DNA from 2 places in the Kocuria oceani genome. Region 2 is predicted to be linked to the other one. Evidence: riboswitches for the same ligand, from Rfam matches in the RefSeq annotation. Region 2 holds a riboswitch; the other holds the start of a gene.
The links. A riboswitch is a leader RNA that binds a small molecule or an ion and turns the genes downstream of it on or off. The one in region 2 is predicted to bind S-adenosylmethionine.

Region 1 (8,111 bases), on a different contig from region 2:
GGGGGCCTCGGCCACCACGACCACGCGCCCGGTGCGGCGCACCGACGCGGCGACGGTCTCGTCGTCGAACGGGACGATGCTGCGCAGGTCCACGACCTCGAGGGAGCGGCCCTCGGCCTCGGCGGCCGCGGCGGCCGCCAGGGCGGTGGGCACGGACGGCCCGTAGGTGAGGATCGTGGCGTCCTGCCCGGTGCGGGCGACGACGGCGCGGCCCTCCCGGCGCTCCGGGGCCCGGTTCTCGTAGCGGTCCCTCAGCTCGGCCAGGTCCACCGGCGCCTTGGACCAGTAGAGCTTCTTGGGCTCGAAGAACACCACGGGGTCGTCGGAGTCGATCGCCTCGCGGAGCATGAGGTAGGCGTCCTCGACGGTGGCCGGGGTGAAGACCTTCAGCCCCGGGGTGTGGGCGTAGTAGGCCTCGGAGGAGTCGCAGTGGTGCTCCACGCCGCCGATGCCGCCGGCGTAGGGGATGCGGATGACGATCGGCAGGGTCACGGCGCCGCGGGTGCGGTTGTGCATCTTCGCGATGTGCGAGGCGACCTGCTCGAACGCCGGATAGGCGAAGGCGTCGAACTGCATCTCGATCACCGGGCGCATCCGGTTCATCGCCATGCCCACGGCCATCCCGGCGATCCCGGACTCGGCCAGCGGGGTGTCGAAGCAGCGGGTGCGGCCGAAGCGCTGCGTCAGCCCGTCGGTGATCCGGAAGACCCCGCCGAGGGTCCCGACGTCCTCCCCGAAGACGACGACGGCGTCGTCGGCGGCCAGGGCGTCGGCCAGGGCGGTGTTGAGCGCCTGGGCGAAGGTGGCCGGCTTGACGGCCGGGGTCCGCCCGGACGGGGCGGGGGCCTGGAGGGTGCTCACTGTGCGGTCTCCTCTCGGGCGAGCTCGGCGGCGAGGAACTGCTCCTGCTCGTCGAGCTGCGGGGTCTGCTCGGTGTAGACGTGGCGGAAGAGCTCGCGCGGGTCGACCTGCACGTCGGCGTTCATGCCGTCGCGCAGCGCCGCGGCGACGTCCTCGGCGGCGGCGGCGATGCGCTGCTCGGCCGCGTCGTCGAGCAGTCCCTCCCCGGCCAGGTAGGCGCGCATCCGGGTCACGGGGTCCTTGGCGATCCACTCCTGCACCTCCGCGTCGTCGCGGTAGCGGGTCGCGTCGTCGGCGTTGGTGTGCGCCTGCATGCGGTAGGTGTGGGCCTCCACGAGGAGGGGCTCGGACTCCGAGCGCGCCAGGTCCACGGCGCGGCCCAGCGTGGCGAGCAGGGCCACCAGGTCGTTGCCGTCCACCCGCTCCCCGGCCATGCCGTAGCCGACCGCCTTGTGGGCGAGGCTCGGGGCGGCCGACTGCTGGGACAGGGGCACGGAGATCGCGTAGCCGTTGTTCTGCACGAAGAACACGACCGGCAGCTTGAACACGGCGGCGAAGTTGAGGGCCTCGTGGAAGTCGCCCTCGCTCGTGGCGCCGTCGCCGCACATGGCCAGGACCACGGTGTCCTCACCGCGCAGCTTCGCGGCGTGGGCCACGCCCACCGCGTGCAGCAGCTGGGTGGTCAGCGGGGTCGACTGGATGCCGACGTGGTGCTCGTGGGGGTCGTAGCCGCCGTGCCACTCGCCGCGGAAGATCGACATCACGTCCATGGGCCGCACGCCCTTGGTCATCACGGCCACGGTGTCCCGGTAGGTGGGGAACAGCCAGTCGCCCTCCCGCAGGCACAGGGCCGCCGCCACCTGGCAGGCCTCCTGCCCGTGGCTGGAGGGATAGACGGCCATCCGGCCCTGGCGCACCAGCGCGGAGTTCTGGTCGTTGACCCGGCGGCCGACCACCAGCTTCTCGTAGGCGCCCAGCAGCACGTCCCCCGCGGGCAGCGGGTACTCGTGGCCGGGCTCGGTGCCCTGCTCCTCGGCCGGCAGCAGCCGGCCGGTGGGGTCCACCATCCGGATCTCGCCGCGCGCCGGGAGCATGTACTGCTCCGGCGTGATGCCGAAGGTCTGGGAGGCCCGGAGGATCGGGTCCTCGGGGGTCTCGACGGTCTGGCTCATGGTGTCCCCTCGGTCGGTCCCCGGTCCTGGTGCGGACCCGGGGAGGCAGGAAGGCCGCTGAAGTTCTGTCCGCCCAGTATGAGAAGAACCGACGGTTCGTATCCAGGGGTGCGGGAAAGTCCAGAATCCTGCGGGCATCGGTGCTGTCCTCGTGGACGAAATGTTTTACTGTGGCGTGGCGCACACGCATTCGTCCGACACCGCTGCCCGCCCTCCCGTCCCGCCCCGAAGGAGCCCCGCCGTGCCCTCGACCCCCGTCCCGCTGGACGAGACCGACCGGAAGATCCTCGCCGAGCTCTCCCGGGACGCCCGGCAGTCGGTGACCGCGATCGCCGCGGCCGTGCACGTCTCCCGCGCCCACGCCTACGCCCGCATCAACCGGCTGCGCGACGAGGGGGTGATCCTGCGCTTCAGCACCGTGATCGACCCGGTGCGCGCCGGGCTGCAGGCCTCGGCCTATGTGACGCTGAAGCTCCAGCAGAACACCTGGCGGGAGCTGTGCGCGCAGCTGCGGGCCATCCCGGCCGTGCACCACATCGCCCTGGTGGGCGGCAACTTCGACGTCATGCTGCTGGTGCGCGCCGTGGACACGGTGCACCTGCGGCAGGTGATCTTCGAGCACATCCAGCAGCTGCCCGGCGTGGTGGACACCCAGACGTTCCTGATCTTCGAGGACATCGACACCCGGGCGTGACCCGCCGGGGCGCCGGGAGCGCCGGGGCTCACAGAGGGCGCCACCGGGGGCCTCACGAGCGGCGTCACGATCCGTCACGGACGTCATCTTGGGTCGCGGAACGGCGCCGGCCCGCCCCGCGCATAGTGTGGTCCCAGCTTCACGAGACGCGACTGCCAAGCTCCGACTGGGTCGCGCACCAACCCCATGCTCATCGGGTGGTTCGGATGAGGAAGCGGCCTGCATCCCCGCTGCCCCGCAGCGGGTGACCGGTGCGGGTAAGAGCACGTGCACAGGAGCCGCGCCATGTCCCTCCCCGTGACCGATCACGACCTCTCGACCCGGCAGATCCACGCCGGCGCCGACCACGACCCCGGGCAGCGCACCCTCACGGTGCCGATCTACCAGAGCGCCGCCTTCGAGTTCCCGGACTACGAGGCCGCCCGGCAGATGTTCGCCCAGACCCGCGCCGGCTTCACCTACACCCGCACCGGCAACCCCACGGTCGCCGTGCTCGAGCAGCGGATCAGCGACCTCGAGGGCGGGGCGGGCGCCGTGGCCACCGGCTCCGGGCAGTCCGCGGTGGCCGTGGCCCTGCTGGCCCTGCTGGGCCAGGGGGAGGACAAGCACCTGGTCGCCTCCGAGAAGCTCTACGGCGGGACCGTGGACCTGCTCACCGACTCGCTGGCCGACCACGGCGTCGAGGTCGACTTCGTGGACCCCACCGCACCCGGCGCCTGGGCCGCGGCCGTGCGCCCCGACACCCGGGCCTTCCTGCTCGAGTCCATCGGCAACCCGCTGGCCACGCTGCCGGACCTGCCCGGGATCGCCGACGTCGCCCGGGCGGCGCGGGTGCCCGTCGTCGTCGACAACACCCTCGCCTCCCCGGCGCTGTACCGGCCGCTGGAGAAGGGCGCGGACATCGTGGTGCACTCGGCCACCAAGTTCCTCGGCGGCCACGGCAACGCCCTCGCCGGGGCGGTCGTGGACGGCGGGACGTTCGACTGGTCCGCCGAGCCTGCGCGGTGGCCCCAGTTCACCCGCGCCCGCGCCCGCTGGGGCGGGCAGAGCCTGCTCGACAAGTGCGCCGGCGCCAGCCCCTACCTGCACCTGGTCCGGGCCAAGTACGTGCACGACCTCGGCACCACGCTGTCCCCGTTCAACGCCAGCCAGATCCTGCAGGGCACCGAGACCCTCGACCTGCGGGTGGCCCGGCACACGGCCTCGGCGCTGACCGTGGCCGAGTTCCTCGCCGGCCACCCCGCCGTCGCGCGCGTGCACCACCCCGGGCTGCCGGGGGACCCCGGGGCCGGGATCGCGGCCCGGGACTTCCCCCGCGGCACCGGCTCCGTGTTCTCCTTCGACCTCGCCGCCCCGGACGCCGCCGTGGGCCCCTTCATCGACGGGCTGCGACTGTTCAAGCTGGTCGCCAACATCGGCGACACCCGCAGCCTCGTGGCCCACCCGGCCGCGATGACCCACTGCCGGCTCACGCCCGAGCAGCGCCGGGCCGGCGGGATCGCCGAGACCACCGTCCGGCTCTCGATCGGCCTCGAGGCGCCCCAGGACCTCGTGGCCGACCTCGGCCAGGCCCTCGACGCCGTGCTCGAGACCGTTTCGACCCTCCGGAAGTGAGCCCCACCATGAGCCAGACCGTCACCACCCGCCGCCGCGGCTTCACCACCACCGCCGTCCACGCCGGCCAGCAGCCCGACCCCCTGACCGGGGCCGTCATCCCGCCGGTCTACCAGACCTCCACCTTCGCCCAGGACGGGATCAACGTCCTGCGCGCCGGCCACGAGTACAGCCGCGGCTCCAACCCCACCCGCAACGGCTTCGAGGAGCAGCTCGCGGCCCTGGAGCACGGCGAGCGCGCGTTCGCCTTCGCCTCCGGGATCGCCGCCGAGGACGCGCTGCTGCGGGCGGTGCTGCGCCCGGGCGAGCACGTGGTGCTCGGCGCCGACGGCTACGGCGGCACCAACCGGCTGATCACCCGGGTGCTCGCCCCGTGGGGGATCGGCCACACCCCCGTGGAGATCACCGATCTCGACGCCGTCCGCGCCGCGGTCCGCCCCGGGGACACCGCGGTGCTGTGGCTGGAGACGCCCTCCAACCCGCTGCTCGGCATCGCCGACGTCGCGGCCTGGGCGGAGCTGGCCCGGGAGGCGGGCGCGCTGCTCGTGGTGGACAACACCTTCGCCTCCCCGTACCTGCAGAACCCGCTGCTCCTGGGGGCCCACGCCGTGGTGCACTCCACCACCAAGTACATCGGCGGGCACTCCGACGTCCTCGGCGGGGCCGTGGTCGTCGGGACCGCCGCCTGGCGCGGCGCCCCGCTCGCCGAGACGGTCGGCTTTCAGCAGTTCGCCGCAGGCGCCGTGGCCGGGCCCCAGGACAGCTACCTGGCCGCCCGCGGGCTCAAGACCCTGAGCCTGCGCATGGAACGCCACCAGGAGAACGCCCAGCGGATCGCGGAGTGGCTGCTGGGGCGTCCGGAGGTCTCCCAGGTGCTCTACCCCGGGCTGCCCGAGCACCCCGGCCACGCGCTCGCCGCGACGCAGATGCGCGGGTCCGGCGGCGTGGTCTCCTTTCGCCTCGCCGGGGGAGAGGCCGCGGCCCGCGCGGTGGCCGAGGGCACCCGGCTGTACTCCCTGTCCGTGAGCCTGGGCGGGGTCGAGTCCCTGATCTGCTATCCGTCGGAGATGACGCACGCCTCGGTCCGGGGCACCCCGCTGGCGGTGCCCACCGACCTCGTGCGGCTGTCGGTGGGGATCGAGGACGTCGAGGACCAGCTGGAGGACCTCGAGCGGGCGCTGGCGGGCGCCGCCTCGTAGCCCGAGGCGCTACCCTGACCCGCATGAGCACCGGCACCCCGCACCAGGAGACGTCCCTCGAGCTGCCCGGGCCCGTGGTGGGCACCGGATGGCTGGCCGCCCACCTCGGCGACCCCCGGCTCGTGCTGGTGGACGCGAGCTCCACGCTCAACCGCACCGACGAGGCCATCCCGGGCGCCCTGCTCCTGGACCTGGACGGGCCGTTCGCCGACCCGTCCGCGGAGCTGCCGCACACCATGCCGCCGGCGGGCCGGCTGACCGCGGCGGCCCGCGCGCTGGGGATCTCCCGGACCAGCAGCGTGGTGGCCTACGACGGCAAGGGCGTCTTCGCCTCCGCGCGGGTGTGGTGGATGCTGCGGGCGGCGGGCTTCGACCGGGTCGCGGTGCTCGACGGCGGGCTGCCGGCCTGGGCCGCCGAGGGACGGCCGGTGGGCGCGCACGCGGATCCGCCCGCCGAGCCCGGTGACGTCGAGCTCGTGCCGCAGGAGGGGTTCTTCGTGGGCGCGGACGACGTCGCCGGCGCCCTCGCCGAGCCCGGGGCGGTCGTCCTCGACGCCCGCTCCGCCGGCCGGTTCGCGGGCACGGAGCCCGAGCCCCGCCCCGGCCTGCGCCCCGGCCACATGCCCGGGGCGGTCAGCCTGCCGTACACGGAGCTGCTGGGCGCGGACGGGCGGCTGCTGCCGCCGCCCGAGCTGCGGGAGCGCATCGCAGCGGCGGCCCCCGAGGGCCGGCGCGTGGTCACCAGCTGCGGCTCGGGGCTCACCGCGTGCGTGCTGGCCCTGGGCGCCCACCTCGCGGGCCGCACGGAGGTCTCCGTCTACGACGGCTCCTGGGCCGAGTGGGGCCGCCCGGGCCCGCGGCCGGTGGTCGGCCCCCGCTGAGCCGGGCCGGCGGTGGTGGCCCGGCTGGGCCGGAGGCCGGCGCGCGGTCAGCCGCGGGCCGCGGCGTCGCGCGCGGCGGCGGTCCGCTCGACGTCGTGGGTGCTGGCGGCCTGCTCGACGTCGTGGGTGCCGGCGGCCTGCTGGGCGTCCGGTCCCGCGCCGTCCCGCGCGGCGGCCGCGGCCAGGATGTTGCGGGCCATGGAGGGGAAGATGAAGCCGTGGAAGGGCCACACCCCCCACCAGTAGAGCCGGCCGGGCAGGCCCTTCGGGAAGAAGATGGCCCGCTGCCGGTAGCGGCTGCCCTCGCCCTCGGGCTCCACGGACAGCTCGAGCCAGGCCCGGCCGGGGGCCCGCATCTCGGCGTGCAGCAGCAGCTTGTGGCCCTCCTCCAGCTCCTCGACCCGCCACCAGTCCACGTACTCGCCGACCTGCAGGTCCGTGGCGTCGCGGCGGCCGCGGTTGAGCCCGGCGCCGCCCACGAGCTTGTCCATGACCCCGCGGACCTGCCAGGCCAGGGGCAGCGAGTACCAGCCGTTGCGCCCGCCGATGGACTCGATGACCCGCCACACCTGCTCGGGGCGGGCCGGGCCGGTCCGGCTGCGCTCGTCGACGAAGACCGTGCGCCCGGCCCAGTCCGGGTCCGAGGGGAGAGGGTCAGCGGCGGCCTCGGAGGAGCTGTAGTGGACGTCCCACGTGGTCTCCACGGAGTTGTCCTCGATCTTCTTCAGGGCCAGGGCCACCGCCCGGCGGTACCCTGCCAGCCCCTCGGGCGGCGGGGGGATGTAGGCGTCGATGTCGTGCTCGCCCGCCACCGCGTCGTGCTGCAGGGACTGCACGAGCGGCACGGCCAGCGCCAGCGGGATCGGGGTGACCATGCCCACCCAGAACCCGGACAACCGCGGGGCCGGCAGGGGGAGGTGGAAGACCACCCGCCGGCGCAGTCCCGCCACGCGGGCGTATCGGCGCATGGCGTCCGCGTAGGTCATCACGTCGCGGGAGCCGATGTCGAAGGTGCGGTTGAGGTCCTCCGGCAGGTCCATCGCGTGGACGAGGTAGTACAGGACGTCGCGCACGGCGATGGGCTCGATCCGGTTGGTCACCCAGGAGGGGGCCGGCATGACCGGGAGGGTGTCGCCCAGGTGCCGGATCATCTCGAAGGAGGCCGACCCGGAGCCGATCACCACGCCGGCCTGGAGGACGACCGCGGGGACCGCCCCGGCCAGCAGGATCTGCCCGACCCGCACCCGCGAGCGCATGTGCTGGGACAGCTCGACCCCGGAGGGGTGCAGCCCGGAGAGGTAGACGATGCGCCGCACCCCGGCCCGCTCCGCGGCCTCGGCCACGGTGCGGGCCATCTGCGCCTCCTGCTCCTCGAACTGCCGGGAGCCGCCCATGGAGTGCACCAGGTAGTAGAGGGTGTGGACGTCCCGGCAGGCGGCGGTCATCCCGTCGAGGTCGTTGAGGTCCGTCTCGGCGACCTCCACCCGGTCCCGCCACGGCACGGAGTGCAGCTTGCCGGGGGAGCGCACGGCGACGCGCACGGTGTGGCCCGCCTCCACCATGCGGGGCGCCAGGCGCCCGCCGACGTAGCCGGTGGCACCGGTGATGAGGACGCGCTGGGGAGAGCTCATGGCCTGCCTTTCGTGCGGGTCCCGTGAGCGTACCAACGCCGCCCGACAGGTCCCTGGGG
Region 2 (8,111 bases):
CATGGACCCGTCCACCTGGAACTGCACCGGGTGCTGGTGGGCCAGCAGAGCCAGCAGCCGCTCCAGCGCCGGTCCCGCCGCGGCGTCCTCCGGGGTCCAGCCGAGCACCACGTGCGCCGGGGCGTCCTCGGCCGTCCGCCCCGCGTCCGGCTCCGGGCCGCCGCCGGGGGCGGCGTCCAGCTCGACCGGTCGGTAGCTGACGGCGAAGGCCGAGATCCGCCCCCGCTCCCCCGCCGCCACGCCGTTGCGCAGCACCAGGGCCCCGTACGCGTGCGCGGCGTCGGAGAGGAACAGCTGGTTGACCCGCCCGATCGGCAGCTCGGCCGGCCGGTCCCAGGCGTGCACGGAGCGGTAGAAGTCCCACAGCGCCCGGGTGAGCTCCACGGAGCCGGTGGCCAGGTCCTCCACGGCCTGGGCCGGCGTGCCGTCGGGGTGCTCGCGCAGCGGCTGCAGCGGCAGCGCCCCGGCTCCGACGCGGACCACCGTGGAGACCTGGACGGGCTCCAGGCCGGCCGCGCGGGCGAACCGCTCCCCCGCCGAGCCGGGCTCGGCCTTGGTGCGCAGCGCCCGCACGCCCGAGGGCGAGTCCGCCGCCTCGGCGCGCAGCCGCTCCAGCAGGGCCCGGCCGATGCCCTCGCCGCGGCGGTCGGGGGCGACCTCGACGTAGACCCACAGCCGCAGGGGGTGCAGCGCCGACTCGTAGACGGTCCCGGCGGCGACCGGCACCCCGGCGTCCTCCGCGACCACGGTCCGCGACCACGGGGTGTCGGCGTCGGGGCGCAGCACGGCGCGGAACGCGGCGGCCTGCGGGGTCTCCGGGTCCGGCCACACCTCCAGCAGCCGCAGGTCGTCGCCGTCCCGCCAGGGGCGCAGGGTGAGCGCGGCGCTCATCAGCGGACGAGCTTCCCGGCGAGGTAGGACTTCACCTGGTCCAGGGCCACGCGCTCCTGGGTCATGGCGTCCCGCTCGCGGATGGTCACGGCCTGGTCCTCGAGGGTGTCGAAGTCCACGGTGATGCAGTACGGGGTGCCGATCTCGTCCTGGCGGCGGTAGCGGCGCCCGATCGCCCCGGAGTCGTCGAAGTCGATGTTCCAGTTCCGGCGCAGCTCGGCGGCCAGGTCCCGGGCCTTCGGCGAGAGCTCCTCGTTGCGGGACAGCGGCAGGACGGCGGCCTTGACCGGGGCCAGCCGCGGGTCCAGCTTCAGCACGGTGCGCTTGTCCACCCCGCCCTTGGAGTTGGGCGCCTCGTCCTCGGTGTAGGCGTCCACCAGGAAGGCCATCATCGAGCGGGTCAGCCCGAAGGAGGGCTCGATCACGTAGGGCACGTAGCGCTCGTTGGTCTGCTGGTCGAAGTAGCTGAGGTCGGCGTTGGAGTGCTGGTTGTGCACGCCGAGGTCGTAGTCGGTGCGGTTGGCCACGCCCATGAGCTCGCCCCACGGGTTGCCCTGGAAGCCGAACCGGTACTCGATGTCGATCGTCCCGGCGGAGTAGTGCGCGCGGTCGTCCTCGGGGACGTCGTAGCGGCGCATGTGGTCGGGGTCGATGCCGAGGTCGGTGAACCAGCTCCAGCACGCCTCGACCCACTCGTCGAACCAGTGCCCGGCCTCGGAGGGGTGGGTGAAGTACTCGATCTCCATCTGCTCGAACTCGCGGGTGCGGAAGATGAAGTTGCCCGGGGTGATCTCGTTGCGGAAGGCCTTGCCGATCTGGCCGATGCCGAACGGCGGCTTCTTGCGCGAGGCGGTGACCACGTTGTTGAAGTTCACGAAGATGCCCTGCGCGGTCTCGGGCCGGAGGTAGTGCAGGCCCTCCTCGTTGTCGACCGGGCCGAGGAAGGTCTTCAGCAGGCCGGAGAACTGCTGGGGCTCGGTCCACTGGCCCTTGGTGCCGCAGTTGGGGCAGGGGATCTCGGCCATCCCGTTCTCCGGGGCACGGCCCTTCTTCTCCTCGAACGCCTCGATCAGGTGGTCCTGGCGGGCGCGCCGGTGGCAGGAGGTGCACTCCACGAGCGGGTCCGTGAAGGTGGCCACGTGCCCGGAGGCCTCCCAGACGGCCTTCGGCAGGATGATCGAGGAGTCGAGGCCCACCATGTCCTCGCGCCCGCGCACGAAGGTCTGCCACCACTCGCGCTTGATGTTCTCCTTGAGCTCGGCGCCGAGGGGCCCGTAGTCCCAGGCGGAGCGGGAGCCGCCGTAGATCTCACCCGCCTGGAACACGAAACCGCGGCGCTTGGCCAGCGAGATGACGTTGTCCAACGTGGACTTGGGGGCCATGGGGATCACTCCAGGTTCTCGCCCGACCGCCGGCTGCGGACGCGCGTGGTGGGTTGCGTAGCCCGGCGGGTCGCCGCCGGGAATGCGGCCGTCGTCGGCCGTCACGGATCGGGACGCCGCGGGCGGCGTCCCCGACCCAGGGTAGCCAATCGCCGGGACCGTCGCCGACCGGCGGAACGGGGGCGGGTGCCGCTGCGGCCCGCCGGCCGCCAGGACCTGGGACACTGGGGGCATGACGAGCTCCCCGACGCCCCGGCACACCGACGACCTGCCCATCCGCGACGACATGATCCGGCTCGGCCAGGCCCTGAAGCTGGCCAACCTCGCCGAGGACGGCGCCCAGGCCCGCTCCCTCGTGGAGGAGGGGCGGGTGAGCGTCAACGGCGAGGTCGAGACGCGGCGCGGCCGGCAGCTGCATCCGGGCGACGTGGTCTCGACCGGGGACGCCGCCGTCCGGATCACCGCGGGCGGCTGAGCGTCCGGGGTCAGCCCCCCAGGACCACGTGGGTGAGGTACTCCCGCACGTGGCGCAGCTCCTGGGGGCTGATCCCGTGGCCCACCCCGGTGTAGTGCACCTTCATGACGTCGGCGTGCTCGAGCATCCACTCGGCCGTGCTGTCGACGAGGTGCTGCGGAATGACCGGGTCCTGCGGGTCGCGGCCCCAGAACATCGGCAGGGGACGCTCGCGCAGCCGCTCGTCCGCGAAGGCTGCGTGCTCGCCCGGCACCACGAACCCGGACAGGCCCACCACCGCGGCGATCTCCCCGGGCAGGGCGCGCGCCAGCGAGGTGGCCATCGCCATGCCCTGCGAGAAGCCCAGCAGCGTGATGCTGGAGTGCTCCGCGGCGCGCTCGCGCAGCCAGGCGGCCACGGGCGCCACCGCCTCGGCGACGCGCTCGGCGGAGAAGCTGAGGTCGGCCGCGAGCGGGAACCACTGGAAGCCCAGCTGCGCGGGCTGGGGCGCGCGCAGGGAGGCCACGCTGAACTCGCCCGGCAGCTCCGGGACGAGGCCCATCAGGTCGTGCTCGTGCGAGCCGTAGCCGTGCAGCAGCACGAGCAGCGGGGTGCCGGGGCGGGCGGCGGGGTCGGTGCTCCACACGGCGTGCGGGGTGGTCGCGTGCGGGGCGGTTCCGGTCGGGGCGGGGGCGTCGGTCATGGCACCAGTGTGCCACCCGCGGCGCCGCCCGCCCGGGCGTCAGGGGCGGGCCAGCACGGTCTCCACGAGCAGCTTCCCCACCTGCGGCGCCTCGATGAGGAACCCGTCGTGCCCGGACGGGGACGTGAGGGTGTGCCGCCGGACGTCCCCGGGCAGGGCGGCGGCCAGGACGTCGGACTCGCGCGGGAGGTACAGGCGGTCGGAGTCGACCGCGGCCACCAGCCACTCGCACGAGGTCACCGACAGGGCCTCCTCCAGCGTGCCGCGGCCGCGGCAGACGTCGTGGGACATGAGCGTCTCGTTGACGGCGAGGTAGCTGTTGGCGTCGAACCGGCCCGCGAGCTTGGAGGCCTGGTGGTCGAGGTAGCTCTCGACCTGGTAGCGCCCGCGGCCCCCGGGGTGGGTGCCGATCACCTGCTCCTCGGCCTGCGGGGTGCGCCCGAACCGGTGGTGCAGCTCGTCGGCGGAGCGGTAGGTGATGTGGGCGATCCGCCGGGCCAGGCCCAGCCCGGTCACCGGGAAGGGCCCGTCGTAGTAGTCCCCGCCCCGGAAGTCCGGGTCCTGGCGGATCGCGAGGTTCTGCGCCTGCCCCCAGGCGAGCTGCTCGGCGCTGGACTGGGGGCACGCGGCGACCACCGCGCAGGCCCGGACCCGCTCGGGGTAGGTCACCGCCCACTCCAGGGCGCGCGCCCCGCCCATGGACCCGCCGATGACCAGGCGCCACGTGTCGATGCCCAGGGCGTCGGCCAGGGCGGCCTCCGCGCGCACGGAGTCCCGCACGGTGACCAGGGGGAAGCGGGAGCCCCAGGGCCGGCGCTCGGGGTCCACCTCGGCCGGGGCCGGGGTGGACGGTCCCGTGGAGCCGTAGCAGCCGCCCACGATGTTGGCGCACACCACGAAGTAGCGGTCGGTGTCGATGGCGGCGCCGGGGCCGACCAGGCCGTCCCACCAGCCGCCGCTCTGGGCGGCGCGGCGCTGCGTCTCCGGGGCCCCGGGCCGGGCCCTCCCGGCGGCGACGTGGGTGTCCCCGGTCAGGGCGTGCTCCACGAGCACCGCGTTGGAGCCGTCCGGGGCGAGCACGCCCCAGGTCTCGTAGGCGATCCGGACCTCCGGCAGCCGGAAGCCGGACTCCAGCTCCAGGGTGCCGATCTCGGCGTGCCGCGGCACGCCGTCCTCGCGCACGTCCGCGCCGGCGCCGCGCAGCACCGTCACGCTCACTCCTGCCCTCCGGCCGCGGCCGCGGCCGCGGCGAAGCCCTGCTCCAGGTCCGCCAGGATGTCCGTGACGTTCTCCAGCCCCACGGACAGGCGCACGAAGCCGGGCTCCACCCCCGCCGCGAGCTGCTCCTCGGGCAGCAGCTGGCTGTGCGTGGTGGACGCGGGATGGATCACCAGGGAGCGGACGTCGCCGATGTTCGCCACGTTGGAGTGCAGCGTCAGGGCGTCCACGAAGGCCGCGCCGGCCGCCCGGCCGCCCTCGAGGACGAACCCGAGGACGGAGCCGGCGCCGCGGGGCGCGTACTTGCGCGCCCGGTCGTGCCAGGGCGAGGACTCCAGCCCCGCCCAGCTCACCGAGCGGACGTCCTCCCGCGCCTCCAGCCAGCGGGCCACCTCCCCGGCGTTGGCCACGTGGCGCTCCATGCGCAGCGACAGCGTCTCGATGCCCTGCTCGATGAGGAAGGCGTTGAACGGGGAGATCGCCGAGCCGAGGTCGCGCAGCAGCTGCACCCGGGCCTTGAGGATGTAGGAGAGGTTGACCCCGAACGCGCCCTCCGCGCCGAGGGCCTGGGCGTAGACGAGCCCGCCGTAGGACTCGTCGGGCTCGTTGAAGCCGGGGAAGCGCTCCGGGTACCGGCCGAAGTCGAAGGCGCCGGAGTCCACGATCACGCCGCCGATCGCGGTGCCGTGCCCGCCCATGAACTTCGTGGCGGAGTGCACCACGATGTCCGCGCCCCAGCGGAACGGCTGGACGAGGTAGGGGGTCGCCACCGTGTTGTCCACGATGAGCGGGACCTCGTGGTCGTGGGCGATCCCGGAGACCGTCTCGATGTCGAGGACGTCGTTGCGCGGGTTCGGGATGGTCTCGGCGTAGAACGCCTTGGTGTTCGGGCGCACGGCCCGCCGCCAGGCCTCCGGGTCGTCCGGGTCGGTCACGAAGGTGGTCTCGATGCCGAGCTTGGGCAGCGTGAACTTGAGGAGGTTGTACGTCCCGCCGTACAGGCTCGGGCTGGCCACCACGTGGTCCCCCGCCCCGGCGAGGTTGAGCACCGCGAACGTCGTGGCCGACTGCCCGGCGCTGAGCATCAGGGCGCCCACCCCGCCCTCCAGGGCGCTGATGCGGTTCTCCACGACCTCCGTGGTCGGGTTGCCGATGCGGGTGTAGATGGGTCCCAGCTCCGCGAGCGCAAAGCGGTCCGCGGCGGCCTGGGCGTCGGGGAAGACGAAGGACGTGCTCTGGTGGATGGGCAGGGCGCGGGAGCCGGTCACCGGATCGGGGCGCTGGCCGGCGTGGATCTGCTGGGTCTCGAACGACCAGCCGGCCGGGTGCTCGGGGGTGGGCAGCGCGGTCGCGGTGCGGTCGGCCGTGGAAGCAGTGGACTCGGACATGCCGGGAGACTCCTTGCGGGTGTCAGGGGTCCGGTGTCCGACCGTGGTGGTGCTGCCGTGCGACGGCCGGGCACCGAGGACCCGCGCTTGCTCGCTCGCCGGTCGCGAGGAGCCCGGTCTTCACCCAGGGCACCCCACCGCGGTGGAGGGTTGCCGGCCAGCTAGCTGGGGCTTGGACGCTGGCGCTCATGACCTGGACAGCATTCTCCGGATTCGGGCGACACGGCGTCAAGCCGGGGTGCGGCGAGCGCCCCGCGCACGCGCCGGACGGGCCGGGGAGCAGCCCGCCGGGGACCGATTTGGAGACGAAAGTCACACGGTGCCACGATGAGCCCATGAGAGTCGACCACGTGTCCTACGCCTGCCGCCCGGAGGGCCTGACGGCCACCACCGAGCGCATTGCCGACCAGCTCGGGATCGAGCCGGTCAAGGGTGGGGTGCACCCCCGTTTCGGCACCCGCAACATGATCCTTCCGCTCACCAACCACCAGTACGTCGAGGTCGTCGAGGTCCTCGAGCACCCCGCGGCGGAGAAGGCCCCGTTCGGCCGGGCCGTGCGCGCCCGCTCCGAGGCCGGCGGCGGCTGGCTGGGCTGGGTCGTCGAGGTCGACGACCTCGCGCCCTTCGAGCAGCGCCTCGGCCGGCACGCGGTGCCCGGCCACCGGGTCTTTCCCGACGGCCGGTGCCTGGAGTGGCACCAGATCGGCGTCAAGGGCCTGATCGCCGACCCCCAGCTGCCGTTCATGGTGCGCTTCGACTCGGCCCCGGAGATGCACCCGTCCCAGGCGCGGATCACCGACGTGGCCCTCGCCGGGATGTGCATCGCCGGGGCGCCCGAGCGGGTGGCCGAGTGGCTGGGCGCGCCCGTGGAGACCGCGCTCGAGGACCTGGCGGTGGAGTGGCGCTATCCGGAGGGCACGCCCGGGCTGCTCTCGGTGTCCTTCGGCACCCCCGACGGGCTGGTCACGATCTGAGGCGCCGGCCGGGGCGGGCCCGCACGGCGGGCCCGCCTCAGCCGAGCAGCCGGCCGACGCCCAGGAAGCCCACGGCGTCCAGCAGGAAGTGCGCGACGACGAGGGGCATGACCCGCCCGGTGCGCCGGTAGAGCTCGGCGAAGACCAGGCCCATCACCACGTTGCCGAGGAAGGGCCCGATGCCCTGGTATAGGTGGTAGCTGCCGCGGAACAGCGCCGTGACCACCAGCACCACCGGCCAGCGCCAGCCGATGCGGGTGAGCCGGTCGGTCAGGAACGCGACCACCACCACCTCCTCGACCAGGGCGTGGCGCAGCGCGGAGAGCAGCAGCACCGGCACCGTCCACCAGTGCTCGGCCAGCCCGGAGGTCGTCACCTCCGCGGTGAGGCCCAGGGCGCGGCCGGCCGCGTAGAGGGCCAGGGTGCCCAGCCCCATGACGAGGAACAGGACGGTGCCCAGCCCGAGGTCCGGGACCGGCATCCGGGCGTCGAGCCCGATCCGCCGCCGCACCGTGCCCAGCGCGCCGGCGGAGCCGGCGAGCAGGTACAGCGCCAGCAGCACCGGGACCAGGTCCAGGCCGATGCCCGTGAGCTGGCGCAGCAGGTCGATCAGCGGCTGCACGCTCAGCGGCGGGTTCATCGTGGCCTGCGCCTCCGAGAGCGGGCCGCGGGCCAGCTGCTCGGCCAGGGAGAGCACCGCGTAGAGCGCGGAGGCGCCCAGGGAGACCCCCAGCACGAGGACCACCTGCATCCACAGGTCGGCGCGGGTGGAGCCGAAGGCCGGCGGGCGCGGGGCGAGGTGTGCGGGGGTGCTCATGCGGCCATTCTGGCACCGCCCGGGCGGACCGCCGGGTCGCGGGCCCCTCGCCGGCGCCGCGCCCCCGGGCCGGCCAGCGGCGGGCGGGGTGCCTTCCCTAGGATGGGCACATGACAGCTCTTCCCCCGCAGATCCGCCGGCAGCCCGCCGAGCGCACCTTCCACGGCCACCTGTTCTCCGATCCCTACGAGTGGATGCGGGCGAAGGAGTCCCCGGAGGTGCTCGCCCACCTCACCGCGGAGAACGAGTACGCGGAGGCCCGCACGGCCCACCTGGCCGGGCTG

Region 1: another riboswitch for S-adenosylmethionine. It lies ahead of PU704_RS13105 (O-acetylhomoserine aminocarboxypropyltransferase/cysteine synthase family protein); the one in region 2 lies ahead of PU704_RS08685 (bifunctional o-acetylhomoserine/o-acetylserine sulfhydrylase).

What each region holds. Positions count from the first base shown of each region.
Region 1 covers NZ_JARAMH010000012.1:18,063-26,173, reverse strand. The annotation lists gene PU704_RS13120 (alpha-ketoacid dehydrogenase subunit beta) at 1-861, opposite strand, end outside; gene PU704_RS13115 (thiamine pyrophosphate-dependent enzyme) at 858-2,033, opposite strand; gene PU704_RS13110 (Lrp/AsnC family transcriptional regulator) at 2,275-2,727, shown strand; SAM riboswitch class IV at 2,865-2,997, shown strand; gene PU704_RS13105 (O-acetylhomoserine aminocarboxypropyltransferase/cysteine synthase family protein) at 3,013-4,341, shown strand; gene PU704_RS13100 (cystathionine gamma-synthase) at 4,350-5,540, shown strand; gene PU704_RS13095 (sulfurtransferase) at 5,564-6,421, shown strand; gene PU704_RS13090 (SDR family oxidoreductase) at 6,469-8,052, opposite strand.
Region 2 covers NZ_JARAMH010000006.1:114,430-122,540, forward strand. The annotation lists gene PU704_RS08660 (GNAT family N-acetyltransferase) at 1-891, opposite strand, end outside; gene PU704_RS08665 (glycine--tRNA ligase) at 891-2,273, opposite strand; gene PU704_RS08670 (RNA-binding S4 domain-containing protein) at 2,506-2,748, shown strand; gene PU704_RS08675 (alpha/beta hydrolase) at 2,759-3,430, opposite strand; gene metX (homoserine O-acetyltransferase MetX) at 3,470-4,648, opposite strand; gene PU704_RS08685 (bifunctional o-acetylhomoserine/o-acetylserine sulfhydrylase) at 4,645-6,036, opposite strand; SAM riboswitch class IV at 6,115-6,230, opposite strand; gene PU704_RS08690 (VOC family protein) at 6,372-7,010, shown strand; gene PU704_RS08695 (CPBP family intramembrane glutamic endopeptidase) at 7,048-7,827, opposite strand; gene PU704_RS08700 (S9 family peptidase) at 7,938-8,111, shown strand, end outside.